DNA from 4 places in the Pontibacter akesuensis genome. Region 4 is predicted to be linked to each of the others. Evidence: riboswitches for the same ligand, from Rfam matches in the RefSeq annotation. Region 4 holds a riboswitch; each other region holds the start of a gene.
What was found. A riboswitch is a leader RNA that binds a small molecule or an ion and turns the genes downstream of it on or off. The one in region 4 is predicted to bind S-adenosylmethionine.

Region 1 (4,196 bases), 1.6 Mb from region 4:
TTCGTGCTCCTTTAGGTGCAGGTAGCGCTGGCTCTTTCCCTCCACGCACACCGACAGTTCCTGAAGGCGGCGTTCCTGTTCGTGCAACAGGTCTTTGGTGCCGGCGTTCACGTCTTTCTCCAAATTGCTGACGTGGTGCTTCTGTGCCTCAATGTATGATTTTGGCTTCAGCAGCAGTCCCCGCGACAGCGCTTCCAGTTTGTCTTTGCTCGTTTGCAGTACCTGGCGGGTCGTATTGTTAAAGCGCAGGCTGATTCGCTCCAGTTGGTCATCGGCCAGTTTCATGTGCTGGGCCGAAAACATGCGGATGCTGTCGAACAGACTCTCGCTGTATTCTTCTGCCGCGCGGTTTCTGTCAATCAGAAAACCGGCCACGGCCGTGGGTGTTTTAAGCCGGGTGTTTGCCACCAGGTCGGCTATGCTTTCATCGCGCTCGTGGCCAATGCCCGTTAGCACCGGCAGCGGCGCTTTACCGATTGCGGAAGCGATGAGGTAATCATCAAAGCAACTAAGGTCGGTTTGAGAACCACCGCCGCGTATCAGCACCACCACATCGAACAGGTGTTTATACTTGCTGATTTTGGCAAAGGCAGCGGCGACCGAGGCAGGGGCCTCGTTTCCCTGCACCGTAGCCGGAAAAAGTGTGGTGCTGAAAGTATAGCCGTAACTGTTGTGGTGCAGCTGGTGCACAAAGTCCTGATAACCGGCAGCGGTGGCCGAAGAAATCACGGCCAATCGTTGTGGCACCAGGGGCAGCTCCAATTCCTTGTTGGCCTCCATCAGTCCTTCCGCCTCCAGGCGCTTCAGCGTTTCCTGGCGCTGGCGGGCAAGGTCGCCGATGGTATAATTGGGATCGATGTTCGTGACATCGAGGCTTAGGCCATAAAGCTCGTGAAAGCGCACCGTTGCCTGCAGCAGCACCTTCAGCCCTGCTTTTAGCGGCTGCCCGGTTTTCTCTTCAAAGTGGCGGCCCAGCATCTGGAAACGCGAGCCCCAGATAGTGGCTCTAGCCTGCGCCAGCATCTGGCGGGCGTCGTCGCCTTTGTCCACCAGCGTCAGGTAGCAGTGCCCTTTGCGCCTATCTACGTTTACCTGAGCCACCTCAGCCACCACCCAATAACTATCGGGAAAAGCCAATTCCAGCTCTTCCCGTATCTGCTGGTGCAGGGCAAACAGGGAGAGCGGCGCAGGCTGCTCCTGGTAGGTAATGGAATGACTGATAAAGATATGGGACATCGCTCGCTCAATGGGTTTACTCCTGCACTACCAGCAGAACACTGGTTCCTCAGGCTCTAAGATAAGTCTTTCTTAACAAAAACACAGAGCGCTGGTAGGGTAAAATGATGGCCTGTAGCAAAGTATAGAGCGGATAAAACAAAAGGGCAAAGTGCTATAAGTATAAGGTTGCTTCATAAGTGCTTGCTTATGAAGCTGATATAAATTAAAATTTGAAAAAATTAATGTATTGTTTGGCTTTTTTGAAAAGGCTGCCGTATAATTGCAACATCAAGTCAATACGCCCTTACCGGTTATTGATTTATAAAGAAGCGTGGAGAGACAGGCTCTAAGAAGCGCTAGCAACCTAACTACCGTAGTTAAGGTGCTAATTCCTGAGCTCGGCAGGGTGCCGGGCGAATATAAATTGATACGATCATGAACAAGGGAATTCAGCCAACACCACACGAAGAATTATTTTTAGCACCGGCAGTTTCTGTGCTGCCTCAGCGTTTCCGTTTAGCTCCTGCTGACGGATTTGGCATGCGCACGCTCCTGTGCAGCATGTGTTACTGTTGTTGATTCCCCATGTATAAACTCCTCTTTGCAAAAGTAGGGTAGTGGCAGAATTAACTCTGCTGCTGTGGCCATGCTATACTTGCAGCGGATTCCTTGTCTTTCTATAATCTTGTTTTTCCTCTCTAAACCTTAAAACCAGTACTATCATGTCTGAAAAATTGCATTTCGAAACACTGCAGCTGCACGCCGGCCAGGAAATAGATCCCACCACACAGTCGCGTGCCGTTCCTATTTACCAGACCACGTCTTACGCTTTTAAGAATGCTGAGCACGGTGCCAATTTGTTTGCCCTAAAGGAATTCGGCAACATCTATACCCGCATCATGAACCCGACAAGCGAAGTGTTTGAGAAGCGCATCGCGGCACTGGAAGGCGGTGTGGCGGCCGTGGCGGTGGCTTCCGGCATGGCCGCACAGTTCATTGCCCTGAACAACATACTAGAGTCAGGCGACAACTTCGTGTCCACCAAATATCTGTATGGCGGCACCTACAACCAGTTTAAAGTATCGTTCAAGCGCCTTGGCATTGAGGTAAGGTTTGCGGAAAACGATGAGGTGGAAAGCTATGAGCAGCTGATTGATGAGAAAACGAAGGCCATTTATGTGGAAACGATCGGCAACCCACGCTTTAACATTCCGGATTTTGAGGCTATTGCGGCGCTGGCGCGCAAGCATGATTTGCCGCTGATAGTAGATAATACCTTTGGCGCCGGGGGCTACCTGTTCCGTCCGTTGGAGCATGGCGCTAACGTGGTGGTGGAGTCTGCCACTAAATGGATCGGCGGCCACGGCACAAGTATAGGCGGTGTGATTGTGGATGGCGGAAACTTTAACTGGGGCAACGGCAAATTCCCGCAGTTCTCAGAGCCAAGCGAAGGCTACCACGGCTTAAACTTTTGGGAAGTTTTTGGGACGGATGGTCCCTTCGGTAACATTGCCTTTGCTATTCGGGCTCGGGTGGAGGGGCTGCGCGACTATGGTCCGGCAATCAGTCCGTTCAATTCTTTCCTGCTGCTGCAGGGCCTCGAAACGCTGTCGCTGAGAGTGGATAGAACGGTGCAGAATGCGCTGGCGCTGGCCGAGTGGCTGGAGGGGCACGAGCTGGTGGAAAGTGTAAACTATCCGGGTCTGGAGAGCAGCCCGTACCATCATCTGGCTAAAAAATACCTGAAACGCGGCTTCGGAGGCGTACTATCCTTTAAACTAAAAGGAGACAGGGAGCAGGCGGAGGCCTTTGTGAACAGCCTGCAGCTGGTAAGTCACCTGGCTAACGTAGGCGATTCCAAAACACTTATCATCCACCCGGCCTCCACCACGCACCAGCAGCTTTCAGAGGAGGACCAGTTAGGAGCGGGCGTAGAGCCAACGCTGCTACGCATTTCCGCCGGCATCGAACACATCGAAGACATTAAAGCAGACATCGCGCAGGCCTTTGCCAAAGTACAGGCAGGGGAGCCAGCCGCAGTATAAAACCCTATGCCAACACAGCACATTTTTCACCACCAGCAAGCGTTTCAGCTGGAGTCCGGGAGTATTCTTCCGGGCCTCCAGCTGGCGTATACGACCTATGGCACCCTGAACCCGCAGCGCGACAATGTGGTGTGGGTATGCCATGCCCTTACCGGCAACGCCGATTGCACCGACTGGTGGTGCGGTCTCTTCGGAGAGGGAAAACTGTACGACCCGCGGGAGTGGTTTGTGGTATGTGCCAATACGTTGGGCGGCTGCTACGGCTCCACCGGCCCACTTTCCATCAACCCGATCACGCTGCAACCCTACTTCCACACGTTCCCTCAGCTCACCAACCGCGACATTGTGCGGGCATTCGATCTGCTGCGGCAGGACCTGGAACTAGGGCGCATCCATACACTGCTGGGCGGCTCACTGGGAGGACAACAGGCACTGGAGTGGGCGCTGCTGCAACCAAAGGTGGTGGAGCGGCTGGTGCAGGTGGCCAGCAATGCGCGCCACTCGCCGTGGGGCATTGCCTTCAACGAAACACAGCGCATGGCCATCCGGCAAGACCCAAGTTGGCAAACCGATACCCCGGATGCCGGAAAGGAAGGGCTGAAAACGGCACGTGCCGTGGCCATGCTTTCTTACCGGCACTACAACACCTACCATGCCTCGCAGGGGGAGCCGGGGCAAAGTATAACCGATAACTTCCGCGCCTCCAGTTACCAGGTGTACCAGGGGGAGAAGCTGGCGCAGCGATTCAATGCTTATACGTATTGGCTGCTTTCTAAAGCAATGGACTCGCACAACGTGGGCCGCGACAGGGGAGGTGTGGAGAAGGCGCTGGCGCAACTGAAAGCGCGAACGCTCGTGGTGGGGGTAGATTCCGATCTACTTTTCCCGGTGGAGGAGCAGCATCAGGTACAGGCACATGTGCCCAACTCCTCT
Region 2 (4,196 bases), 1.6 Mb from region 4:
GCCTTCCAGTTGCGTGCCCGAAAGCCACTGCTGGTAATTGTCGAAACCTGCGGCCGAGCTCTTCACATCCGTAATCCGATCGAGTTCTTTCTTTACCTCCGCATCGCTGTCGCGCACAATGCTGTAGGCGGCCACGCCATACTTCATCGGCGGCAGCCCCAGCTTCTCTCTGCGCTCCCGCATGTTCGTGATGCGCTTGCCGATCAGTTCCGGCGAATCGCCGTGCATCACATAGCCGTCGCACTGGGAGGAAATCAAAGTTTTAGCCGCCTCAGACTCCCCACCGGCATAAATGAACGGCTTCTTAGCCGGCTTCGGCTGCAGGATGTTGTCCTCTACTCTATAATATTTGCCGTCGTAAGAGAAATGATCCTTCTCCCACACGTTTGTCACCACATCCAGCCACTCTTTGGTGCGGGCGTAGCGGTCGTCGTGCTCTTCGAAGTGGATGCCATACTTGGTGGCCTCATCTTTCCACCACGACGACACCACGTTAAGTGACAGCCTGCCATTGCTGATGTGGCTGATATTAGCCGCCTGCTTTGCCAGCTGTGCCGGGTTGTGAAAAGTAGGGCGCACGGCCACCATGATCTCCAGTTTCTCGGTAACAGCCGCAATGGCCGCCGCTGTAGACCAGGCATCCAGCGATGGCGCTTCTTTGCCCTTGATATCATTCAGGTACAGCTCGGCAATCAAAGAGAGGCTGTAGCCCCAATCCTCGCTGCGCTGAGCCAGCTTTTTTACGTAATCCCAGGTAGGTGCCATGCCTTCGTCGGGCACATTGCGGAGCCAGCCGCCAAACACCGGTAACCAATATCCGAATTCCATACTTATACCTCCTGTGTTTTAAGTTGCGCCCGCTTCTCCAGATAATCCACCAGCTTTTCGTGCGGGTTAAAACCAATCACGTTCACCGCATCCGCCACAAAGTTCGACAGCGCGTTCACATCGTAGTAATAAATCTGCCCGTCACGGTCGTCGATGGTGTACTCAATGCCACCCACGTCGATACCAGCTTCCTGCACAATGCGCTCAATGGCATCAATCACTTCCTGGTCAGGCGTGAAGCCTTCCACTTTCAGTCCGTTTTTAGGAGCATCCAGGGCGCAGGCGTTGCGGGCAAGCTCTTTGCCGTTGGTTGTCTGGCAGATGTCGGCAGGGCAGAGGTTAAAGCTTTCGCCGGAAGTATAAACCTTGATCGCATACAGGTATTTGCCTCCCAGCGTCTCCACACGGTTGATGTGGCCACCACGTGCCGGAATAAACTCCTGCACCAGTGCCGTATGGTCTATGCCCAGCTTGATCTCTCCGGCTGTAACGGCAAGTGCCAGCTCCTCCACTGAGTCAAAGCGGGTAATGCCGGCGCCGCTACCGCCTATGTTCGCTTTCACCACAATCGGGAAGCGCAGCCCTTCAGAAGCTTTAACTGCCTGTGAAGCATGGTTGATGATGCGTGACTTTGGATAAGGTAACCCTAATTTCTCCAGCAAAATGTGCTGCAGCGCCTTAGAAGTTTCGTACTGGAAAGCCTTGAAGCCGTTCACCACCGGAACGCCTTTCGCCTCGAGGTGCGCCAGCAGGCCCAGTGTATAAAAAATGCCCTGCTCGTTGTTGCGCAGGTAAGCAGAGGGGCTCATGCGGTTGAAGAACAGGCTGGTATTCTGCTCGTCAGAAGCCAGGTCAAACGTGTGCTCGGCGGCGTTCTGTCGCACGTAAGGAATACCTCTTGCGTCTAGTTCATTAAACAAAGGGCGGAACCAGTCCGGGTGCTCGTGAAATATAACGATTGGTCTTTCTGATGTATTAGATGACATAAAATGCTTATTTAAGTATGTATGATTAGTTGAAGTATGTACAGTAGAAGACGCTGCGGAGCAGCGTGTAAACGAAGGTCGGGGAGTGTGATGTGCCAGCGTAGTTCGCTTAAGGGTACAAAACTGCTTCAGCTCTTATGCATGGGGCACAAAAAGGCAAAGCTATCCCTGGAAGCTGCGTGTAGGGTGTGTTATAAAAAGCTTAGGAAAGCAAGTATAAACACAGCAAAAGCAGCTGGGTTAGCAACAACAGCAACAACAAGTATAAAAAGAATGCGCAGCAGGTGAACCGAAAACAAATGTGGTGTTTCGGTTTGAAGATGATTCCCTAAGGTGATTTTTTGAGAACTTCATGTTTGTTAATTTATATGCCCTAACTGATTTAGGCAGGAATTAGCACCTGGTTTGTAACTGGTTGCTAGAAGTTCATAGAGCCTGTTCTCTCCCTTCTTCTTTATAAATCAAATACTTTGTAGGTAGTTTGACTTTACGTTTGCAAAGGTGGCAGCTGATTTTTACAAAACCAAATCTTTCACTAAAAATAATGTAGGTACAGTGGTTTATACCTTTAGCTGCTACTGATGCTGTTTCATTTACGCTTCAATTGCAGAATGGTTGATGCAGGATGAAACAAGTAGCCTGAAAATCAGTTTTAAGACAGAACCCTGCGCTACGGCTGAAGTATGTATGCAGCGAAAGCAGTTAAGTTTTATTTAAGACATCAAAGCCAAAAACGGCTTATAAATACAGAACATGGAAACAGCAACTTTTGGAAACGGGTGCTTCTGGTGCACAGAAGCCGTATTTCAGCAACTGGAGGGAGTACAGAAAGTAGAATCGGGTTACGCAGGCGGACATGTAGACAACCCAACCTACAAGCAGGTGTGCTCGGCTACCACGGGGCACGCCGAGGTGCTCCGCATCACGTATGATCCTTCTAAAATTTCTTTTGAAGCGCTCCTGGAGGTCTTTTGGAAAACGCACGATCCCACAACCCTCAACCGGCAAGGCAATGACGTGGGGCCACAATACCGCTCCGTTATCTTTTATCATAGTGACGAGCAGCGCGAACTGGCGGAGAAGTATAAGCGGCAGCTTGATGCTTCCGGCACCTTCGGGGATTCCATTGTTACCGCCATTGAGCCCTTGACAAACTACTATCCGGCCGAAAGGGAACACCAGGATTACTTCCTGAACAACGGCCAGCAGCCATACTGCAGTTTCGTGGTGCGCCCGAAGGTAGAGAAGTTCAGAAAGGAGTTTGCCAACAAACTGAAGCAGTAGGGGAGTGTTCGCGTTGGCTGGATGATAGCACGCGGATTATTGCGATACGTCTTCAAACGCATACCTTCATTAGGCTGCTTAGTTGTTAATATATCGTCGCGCCACTGTCATTTCGAACAATCGTCTCACGAGTGTTCGAAATGACAAATCCTGCAGGGCAAATCCCACAGAGCAAACTTTTTGTACTTGCAGCTCCCTTCATCAAAATCCCTGCGGACGCTTTTTAGTGCCACGCACAGGTGCTGCTGATAGCGGATCTTCCGGCCAGTGGTGCTTTGGATAACGCCCTCGCAGGTCTTTGCGGACATCAAAATAGCCGTTGTTCCAGAAACTGCGCAAGTCGCGCGTTACCTGTACAGGCCGAGAGGCAGGGGAGAGCAGGTGAAGCAGCAACGGTACTTTGCCGCCGCCAACCCGGGGCGTATCCAGCAGGCCAAAAACCTCCTGCAGCCGCACGGCCAGCACTGGTGTGGTGGCATCGGAATAATCCAGGGCGATGCGGGAACCGCTTGGTACCTGCAGGTGGGAGGGAGCCAAGCGTTCCATTTCCTGCCGCTGTTCCCAGCTTAAGTCGGCCAATAACATTTCGTTGAAATCCAACCTGGTTACTTGCTCCATCGAGCGCAAGCCTACCAAGTGTGGCAGCAGCCATTCTTCTAGACTTGCCGCTAATGCTGCATCCGATACATCATACCATTTCTCCGGCTCCAGTTGGTGTAGAAAAGCCAGGCGCTGCCGCGTACGTATCGCTTCTTCGCTCCAGGGCATCCGTGCCATTCCCTTTTCCTGCAACACCTGCAGCAGCACAAGCGCAACCTGCTCCGGGTCTGGTTTCGGTTGTGCAGTTTCGTCTAAGGTAAGTGCGTCTATTTTGGTGATTTGCCTGGCTATTACCCGCTCTGTAGTATTGTCCCACTTCAGTTCCTGTACTTGCTCGAGTTGTTCGGCGAAGTGTGCCACAACCTCTTCTTTACTGATTGGGGCGGCTAAAAGAATGCGCGCCTGCTGCCTGACATCCAAATGCGCAACGGCGTAAAAAGCAGCCTCGTTGAAAAGCTCTGTTTGAAGCAAAGCCCTTTGCCCCGTTACGAGGCGTAC
Region 3 (4,196 bases), 1.6 Mb from region 4:
AGCGCGACAGCCTGTTTACAGCGGCCGTAGGCAAGGGAAGAACGCAGATCATCCACTACACGGTGCGGCCCACCAAGCGCGGCAGCTACCAGTTCGGCGCCATTAACGTGTACGCTATGAGCGCGCTGCAGCTCATCAAGCGCCGTTACCGCTTTGCCCAGGACCAGGAGGTGCCAGTGTACCCGTCTTTCATGCAGATGCGGCAGTACGAGTTGCTGGCCATTTCGAACAGGCTGCAGGAGTTTGGCATGAAGAAAGTGCGCCGCATTGGCCACAGCTCCGAGTTTGAGCAGATACGGCCTTATGTGGCCGGTGATGACCAGCGCACGATCAACTGGAAGGCCTCGGCTCGGAAAGCGGAGCTGATGGTGAACAGCTACCAGGACGAGAAGTCGCAGCAGGTGTATTGCCTAATCGATAAAGGCCGGGTGATGCAGATGCCGTTTGCCGGGCTTAGCCTGCTTGATTATGCCATCAACGCCGCGCTCGTTATCTCCAACATCGCCCTGAAAAAGCAGGACAAGGCCGGCATCATCACCTTCTCGAACAAGATCAGCAACCTGCTGCCGGCACAACGCAAAGCCGACCAGTTGCGGCGCATTCTGGAACTGCTCTACAACCAGAAAACAAAGTTCCAGGAAACGGATTACGAACGCCTGTACGCCACGGTGCGTAGCAAAATAAAGCAGCGCAGCCTGCTGCTGCTTTTCACCAATTTCGAGACGCTGAGCGGGGCTGAGCGTCAGCTGCCCTACCTGCGTGCCCTGGCCAAGCACCACCTGCTGGTCGTAATCTTTTTTGAGAACACGGAGCTACACGCCCTGCTGCACCAGCGCGCCAGAACCACCGAGGAAGCATACACCAAGGCCATCGCCCAGAAATTCGATTACGATAAGCGCCAGATCGTGAAGCAACTGCAGCAACATGGCATTCACGCCATCCTCACCCCACCTGAGCAACTGACGGTGAACACCATCAACAAATACCTGGAGCTAAAAGCGAGGGGTCTGATTTGATATCAAATAAGATATAGAACTGTTTAAAGTCAGCCTACCAAGTATAAATTTTACCTATTTAGCAGACTATCCCTTTGAACTGTCCCCTTGAGGGGACTATAGGGGTGTTAACTCTTGGGGAGATCGTTCCTGATCTGGAGCAATAAGATTTTCTACTGCAAAGAACACCCCTGTGGTCCCCTTAAGGGGACAGTCTTACTTTAAAACTCATTCCGCTTTTGCACTATACTTTACATTACACGGCCACCGCAGCTTTATCGGCCGGCTCCTTCGCCAGAAAGCGATCTACATATGGCGTGTAAATAGCGACAAGGGCGAAGAAAAGCAGCAGGTACAGGTACCAGGCATGCCCCCATAAGTCTACGAAAGACAGCTCCCCTTCTGTAAAACTCAACAGGATCAGGATCTGCGCACCGTACGGCAGCAGCCCCTGCACCACGCAGGCGAAGATATCGATGATAGCTGCGGTCTTGCGTTTGTCGATGCTATAGGTGGTGCTAATCTCTTTGGCCACCTCCCCGGTTACCACAATCGACACGGTGTTGTTCGCAATGGCCATGTTCGTGCCGGCTACTAGTGCGCCGATGCCCGCCTGAGCCGAGCGGAAGCCACGGGTGGCTTTGCTGATCTTGCGCAGCAGAAAATTGATGCCGCCGGCCTCACTCACCATCTGTGCCAGGCCACCCGTCAGCATGGACAGCAGGAATATTTCAAACATGCCGGTAAAGCCTTCGTACACGCTGCGGCTGAATTGCAGGAGGTCCAGCTGACTGCTGATCAAACCCAAGGCACCGGATGCTAAGGTGCCCAGCATCAGCACCACAAATACATTCACGCCCGAAATTGCCAGCATGATCACGAGCAGGTACGGCAGGATCTGCCACAACTGATAATCCTGAAGTTCGGGTAACATGCCCTGGCTGTTAGGTGTGGTGAAGCCTGTAATCAGGAGCAGCACCAGCGTCACGAGGGCAGCAGGACCCGCGATGAGGATGTTTACCCGGAATTTGTCGCGCATGCTGCACTCCTGTATTTGCGTGGCGGCGATGGTGGTATCCGAGATAAAGGAAAGGTTATCGCCAAACATGGCCCCGCCCAGCAGGGTGCCCAGCAAAAGTGGCAGCGACGTGTTACTCTGAGTTGCAAGCCCCACCACAATCGGCCCGAGCGCGACAATAGCCCCTACCGACGTGCCCGTTGCCGTGGACAGGAAAGCCGCCAGCAGGAAAACCCCCAGCCCCAGGTATTGTACCGGCAGCACGCTAAGCCCCAGGTTCACGGTGGCATCCACCCCGCCTACCGCTTTGGTAACCGTGGCAAAAGCCCCTGCCAGCAGGTAAATAAGGCACATGGTAATGATCTTGGAATCGCCGCAGCCCCGGATGAGGGCATCTACTTTCGCCTCAATAGGCCCGCGAAGTATAAAAAAGGCAGCAATGATGCCCAGCACCACCGCCACCGGCGACGGCAGCGCATAGAAGTCTTCTAAAAGTATGCCTGCCCCTAAAAAGGTAAAAACAAAAACGAAAAATGGCAGCAGGGCAACCCCTCCTGACTCTTGGATGTGTTTCATAAAATTATGCGCGTGGGTCAGGCACAGACAGGTTGAAATGCCGTTTCGCCTGACCCGTTGCTTATGAAGTATAAAATTAATTGAATAGGAGTCCTAGCTTCGTAGGAAAATATATGGCACAGTTGCCATGAAATCAGGAGCTAACAACAGCAACAACAGCAGCCAGTCGATGCAGAAGTATAAGCCGGAATCGAAATGGTGGTATAATGTAGCAAAGCGTGCATGTGGAATATTTATAGGTCCCAAACAATGGGCAGGTGTTAGCACCTTTCGGCAGAAACCGTGGTTGCTAGAGGTTCATTGAGCCTGCTCTCTCCCCTCTTCTTTATAAATCTTGCATAAAGAGGCTGCAAAGGTAAGGCTGTCTGACCGAGAATAACAAACGTCTGTTTTATTTTTAGCTAACAAGTAGGTCATCAGATCGAATGAATTAGCCGTTTATACTTGCATCATTTGCAAAATTATCTCTAGTTTATACTTGCTAACAAAAGATCTGAATTGCCTTATGAAGTATAGCGCCACTACCTTCTGCTCGCTGCTGCTTGCCTGCGCCAGCCTTGCCTCCTGCTCCAACAACCCCTACGCCAGCACCAACAGATCGCATAAGAAACAGGTGAAGGAGCTGGCTAAGCAGCTGCGCACGCTACCAGCCACCATTCCGGGCGAAGAGCAGCTGCAACAAGGCGATTACTGGGTAGGCACCACGAATTTAGGCCTGCGCCGGCCAAACCTGGTGATCATCCACCACACGGCGCAGCACTCCACGGAGCAGACACTTGATACGTTCACCAAACCACAAACACAGGTAAGTTCGCACTACGTGATCGGGCGCGATGGCAAGGTATACCACATGCTCAACGACAACCTGCGCGCCTGGCATGCAGGCAATGGGCGCTGGGGCAACGATACCGACATCAACTCCTCCTCCATTGGTATTGAGCTGGACAACAACGGTGCTGAACCGTTCTCTGACGCGCAGGTAAACAGCCTGCTGCAGGTGCTGGCGCTTTTAAAGGAGACGCACCGCATCCCGACCGCAAACTTCATCGGACATGCTGACATTGCCCCTACCCGTAAAAGCGATCCGAACCGAAATTTCCCGTGGAAGAAACTGGCTGCTAAGGGCTATGGCCTGTGGTACGATGAAGGCGTGGTAGAAAAATACCTATTGCCTGCCGCACCCATCGCCCTGCTGGACAGCACCGGAGCTGAAACAGGGGAAATCATACAGCCGCAGGATTCTGTCTCCACCATTCCATTATATTTCAACCCAAGGGAAGCGCTGCGCATCATCGGTTACGACACCAGTGACATGCCTGCCGCCATCCGGGCCTTCAAGCTGCATTTTATTCAGGAGGAGGTAAACGAGGTACTGACGGAGAAAGACAAGATCATCCTCTACAACTTATATCAGAAGTATTTGTAGTGCCTTTTGTGCTTTAAATAAGGCTTCAACAAACAAAATTATAAGATTAATGTGGAATGAATTATCACAACCACCTGCTCTAAAAGAATACTCGGACTATTTTAAAACTTTGTTATCTGTTTCTGGAGTTCTTCTTGGTCTTACTTTCACAGCTCTACTTTTTGTGATTCAAAGCGGATTT
Region 4 (4,196 bases):
ACGCGAGGTAGTGGCACCACCGATCATCAGTGGAATTTTCATGCCACGGCGCTCCATTTCCTGCGCCACGTACACCATCTCGTCCAGCGAAGGTGTGATCAAACCGCTCAGACCGATGATATCCACCTGCTGCGCTTCGGCTTCGGCCAAGATCTTATCCAGCGACACCATCACGCCCAGATCGATCACCTCATAGTTGTTACAGGCCAGCACCACGCCCACAATGTTTTTGCCGATGTCGTGCACATCGCCTTTTACGGTAGCCATCAGGATCGTACCGGCCGTAGACTTCGACGTATCGGATGCCAGCTTCTCCTTCTCCATAAACGGCAGCAGGTAAGCTACCGATTTCTTCATCACGCGGGCGCTCTTCACTACCTGCGGCAAAAACATTTTGCCGGCACCGAACAAATCACCCACCACCGACATTCCAGCCATCAACGGACCTTCAATCACGTCCAGCGTTTTGGTGGCTTTCTGGCGGGCTTCTTCGGTGTCTTCCTCCACAAACTCCACCACACCGCGCACCAGCGCATGCTTCAGGCGCTCTTCCACCGGGGCATCGCGCCAGGCATTGTCTGCCCCGGTCGCAGTCTTGCCTTTGCCTTTTACGGTATCGGCATAGGTCACCAGCTTTTCTGTAGCATCCGGGTGGCGGTTAAAGATCACGTCTTCGATCAGGTCGCGCAGCTCCGGCTGAATTTCGCTGTACACGCCCATCATACCCGCATTCACGATGCCCATGTCCATACCTGCCTGCACGGCATAGTATAAAAAAACGGTGTGCATGGCCTCCCGCACCAGGTCATTGCCCCGGAACGAGAACGACAGGTTACTTACGCCACCGCTTACCAGCGCATGCGGCAGGTTTGCTTTAATCCACTTTACCGTCTCGATATAATCCACGGCATAGTTGTTATGCTCTTCTATACCTGTGGCAATGGCAAGTATGTTCGGATCAAAGATGATGTCCTGCGGCGGGAAACCTACTTCATCCACCAAGATGCGGTAAGACTTTTCACATATCTCGATTCTGCGGTCGAAGGTATCGGCCTGGCCCTGCTCATCGAAGGCCATCACAACAACAGCTGCACCGTACTGGCGCACCTTGCGGGCGAGCTTTTTGAAGGCTTCTTCTCCTTCTTTTAAACTGATGGAGTTAACGATGCTTTTGCCCTGCACACACTTTAATCCAGCCTCAATCACGCTCCATTTAGAGGAGTCGATCATGATTGGCAGCTTAGAGATGTCGGGTTCAGAGGCGATCAGGTTGAGGAAATTGGCCATGGCCTGCTCTGAATCGAGCATGCCCTCATCCATGTTCACGTCTATGATCTGGGCGCCGCCTTCTACCTGCTGCTGCGCCACCGACAAAGCTTCCTCAAATTTTTCCTCTACAATCAGACGGGCGAATTTTTTGGAGCCGGTTACGTTGGTGCGTTCGCCTACGTTCACGAAAAGGCTTTCCGGGTAAATTGTGAGGGGCTCCAGGCCGCTGTAGCGTGGAAGGGGAGCAACTGGTGTAGGAACGTGTGGTTTATACTTCTGCACCAGGTCAGAGATAACCTTTACGTGCATTGGTGTGGTGCCACAACAACCACCGAGTATGTTCACCAGCCCTTCCTTGAGGTACTCTTCCACAATTTCGCCCATTTGCTGCGCCGTTTCATCATAGCCACCAAAGGCATTCGGTAAACCGGCATTTGGGTAAGCACTGATGTAGGTATCGGAAATGCGTGAAAGCTCCTGGATGTGCGTCTTCAGCTGGCGAGCACCGAGAGCACAGTTAAAGCCGATGCTAAGGATGGGCGCATGCGAGATGGAATTCCAGAAAGCCTCCACCGTCTGCCCAGACAAAGTACGGCCGCTGGCATCCGTAATCGTACCTGACACCATGATCGGGAGTTCTTTGCCGCCGTCCTGCACATACTGCGCAATGGCAAAAAGCGCCGCTTTACAGTTCAGCGTATCGAATACCGTTTCCACCAACAGTAGGTCACAGCCACCGTCTACTAAGCCACGCACCTGCTCATAGTACGCCTCTACCAGCTGGTCAAATGTGATGGCGCGATAGCCGGGGTTGTTCACGTCCGGGGAGAGCGAAGCGGTGCGGTTCGTGGGGCCGATAGCACCGGCGACAAAGCGCGGCTTGCGCGGTACTTTCGCCTCTATCTCATCTGCCGCTTCACGTGCCAGTCTTGCTGATTCATAATTCAGCTCATACACGATGTGCTCCAGGTGATAATCGGCCATGGCGATGCTGGTACCGCTAAAGGTGTTGGTCTCGATGATATCGGCACCAGCCTCCAGGTACTCGGCATGTATGGCTTTGATTACGTCCGGGCGGGTGATGGACAGCAAGTCGTTGTTGCCTTTCAGGTCGCCGGAGTGATCTTTGAAGCGTTCGCCGCGGAAGTCAGCTTCCTGCAGTTGGTAACGCTGAATCATGGTGCCCATGGCGCCGTCCAGCACAAGAACGCGCTCTTGCAGCAGCTTATGAATCGGATGTGAATTGGTCATGTGTGGTGTCTTTCTTCTCGTAAATCATCTACGCAGCTTATCAAGAAAAACACCCGGCTTTAGGCGGGAGCAGTCTTATCTTCCCTGGCAGCAGTTGCTCCAGGAGGGAGGTAGCACCAAGCTTTCAACATGGTTGCTAAGACGTCACAGGGCCCTGTCCCTCAGTCTTTCTTGATAAGAATGTTACAAAGTAACGGTATATCCGTGGGAAAAGGAAATTAGTTGCGTGTAAATGTGAAGAAACAGAGGGGACAGTTGGTTCTGGCATGGCTCCATTGGCCCAACCACCCCTAACCCCTCCTTGTTTAAGGAGGGGAATTTACCTCACCCCAGCCCTCTCCTAAAAACAGGGGGGGAGTGCTGCTATACTGTAATCAAACCACCCCCAGCCCCTCCTTGTGCAAGGAGGGGGGGCTGCGACTGCTGTTGTTGAAGTATAAGCGCTATGTTTTTAGCTTAGTCGCTCTTCCACCAAGATCCTTTCAGGATGACAAATACGGGGTTGGGAAAAGTAGATCAGAGAAAGACCGGTAAAGCGTCAGCAAAAGTATGAACATCCCCCTACCCCCTTCAAAGGGGGACTTAGCCTTTGTTATTTAGCTACTGCTTTTACTAGCTGAACCGATTCCAGTCCTTGGGTTGAGCGCCTTGTGCATGTTGCGGTGCCCGCTAGGGCAGCCCGCAGCGGAGCGAATAGAGGGCCCCTACCCCCGGAGCAGCTTCAGGCACACAGCGCGATGCCCGAGGACGGGGCCTCGCGGCCGTGAGCGTTCCAAAGCCGAATGTGAAACAGTAGGTATCTGGGAGCTGGAGGATAAACCGTAGCTAGAACGGATAGCTTGGTTGAAGTTGCAGTAAGCAGCAGCTATGCAAGTATAAGTTGCGCAAAGCCATGGCAGTTAAAAGCACAAGCGGACGCTCGCGCCAGGGAAGCTTTACTTATCACAACCAAACAAGTATAAAACAAGAAGAGGGATACCTTTCGGCATCCCTCTTCTTTTGTAAAACTACGCTAAAGACTAAGCTTCAGCAGTTGGGGCAGGAATTACAGAAACGTAAGAACGGTTCTTCTTTCCTTTTCTGAACTGAACAACACCATCTGTCAAAGCAAACAAGGTATGGTCTTTACCGATACCTACGTTTACACTTGGGTGGTGTGCAGTACCTCTTTGTCTTACAATGATGTTACCAGCGATGATCGCCTGGCCACCGTAAATCTTAACGCCCAGTCGTTTAGAATGCGACTCGCGGCCGTTGTTCGAACTACCAGCTCCTTTTTTGTGTGCCATTTTTTTAACTATTTAACTCAGGGCTAGCCCTGAAAGGATTCAACGATAAAATTTCTTCTTACTGCCTAACCAATGTTCTCGATAAGAACTTTCGTATAGTCTTGACGATGACCTCTCGACTTTCTATACCCTTTTCTTCTCTTCTTCTTGAAGATGTGAACCTTGTCAGCTCGAACGTTCCCTAAGATCTTGCCTGTTACCTTGATACCAGCCACGAAAGGAGCGCCAACGGTAATGTTACCGTTATCGTCTGTAAGAAGAACATTGGCGAACTCAACGGCGTCACCTTCATTGCCGGAAAGCTTGTTGGCGTAGATGAACTTACCGCTCTCTACCTTGGTCTGTTGACCTGCGATTTCTACAATTGCGTACATCAGCTTCAATGTA

Region 1: another riboswitch for S-adenosylmethionine. It lies ahead of A0W33_RS14805 (O-acetylhomoserine aminocarboxypropyltransferase/cysteine synthase family protein); the one in region 4 lies ahead of metH (methionine synthase).
Region 2: another riboswitch for S-adenosylmethionine. It lies ahead of A0W33_RS01210 (ATP-grasp domain-containing protein); the one in region 4 lies ahead of metH (methionine synthase).
Region 3: another riboswitch for S-adenosylmethionine. It lies ahead of A0W33_RS01285 (Na+/H+ antiporter NhaC family protein); the one in region 4 lies ahead of metH (methionine synthase).

Annotation. Positions count from the first base shown of each region.
Region 1 is NZ_CP014766.1:3,501,104-3,505,299, forward strand. It holds gene xseA (exodeoxyribonuclease VII large subunit) at 1-1,236, opposite strand, end outside; SAM riboswitch class I at 1,535-1,644, shown strand; gene A0W33_RS14805 (O-acetylhomoserine aminocarboxypropyltransferase/cysteine synthase family protein) at 1,941-3,263, shown strand; gene metX (homoserine O-acetyltransferase MetX) at 3,270-4,196, shown strand, end outside.
Region 2 is NZ_CP014766.1:301,194-305,389, reverse strand. It holds gene A0W33_RS01215 (LLM class flavin-dependent oxidoreductase) at 1-828, opposite strand, end outside; gene A0W33_RS01210 (ATP-grasp domain-containing protein) at 831-1,814, opposite strand; SAM riboswitch class I at 2,176-2,277, opposite strand; gene msrA (peptide-methionine (S)-S-oxide reductase MsrA) at 2,568-3,098, shown strand; gene hrpB (ATP-dependent helicase HrpB) at 3,300-4,196, opposite strand, start outside.
Region 3 is NZ_CP014766.1:319,319-323,514, forward strand. It holds gene A0W33_RS01280 (DUF58 domain-containing protein) at 1-1,016, shown strand, start outside; gene A0W33_RS01285 (Na+/H+ antiporter NhaC family protein) at 1,252-2,589, opposite strand; SAM riboswitch class I at 2,820-2,923, opposite strand; gene A0W33_RS01290 (N-acetylmuramoyl-L-alanine amidase) at 3,095-4,015, shown strand; gene A0W33_RS01295 (hypothetical protein) at 4,065-4,196, shown strand, end outside.
Region 4 is NZ_CP014766.1:1,893,704-1,897,899, forward strand. It holds gene metH (methionine synthase) at 1-2,520, opposite strand, end outside; SAM riboswitch class I at 2,593-2,701, opposite strand; gene rpmA (50S ribosomal protein L27) at 3,540-3,809, opposite strand; gene rplU (50S ribosomal protein L21) at 3,875-4,183, opposite strand.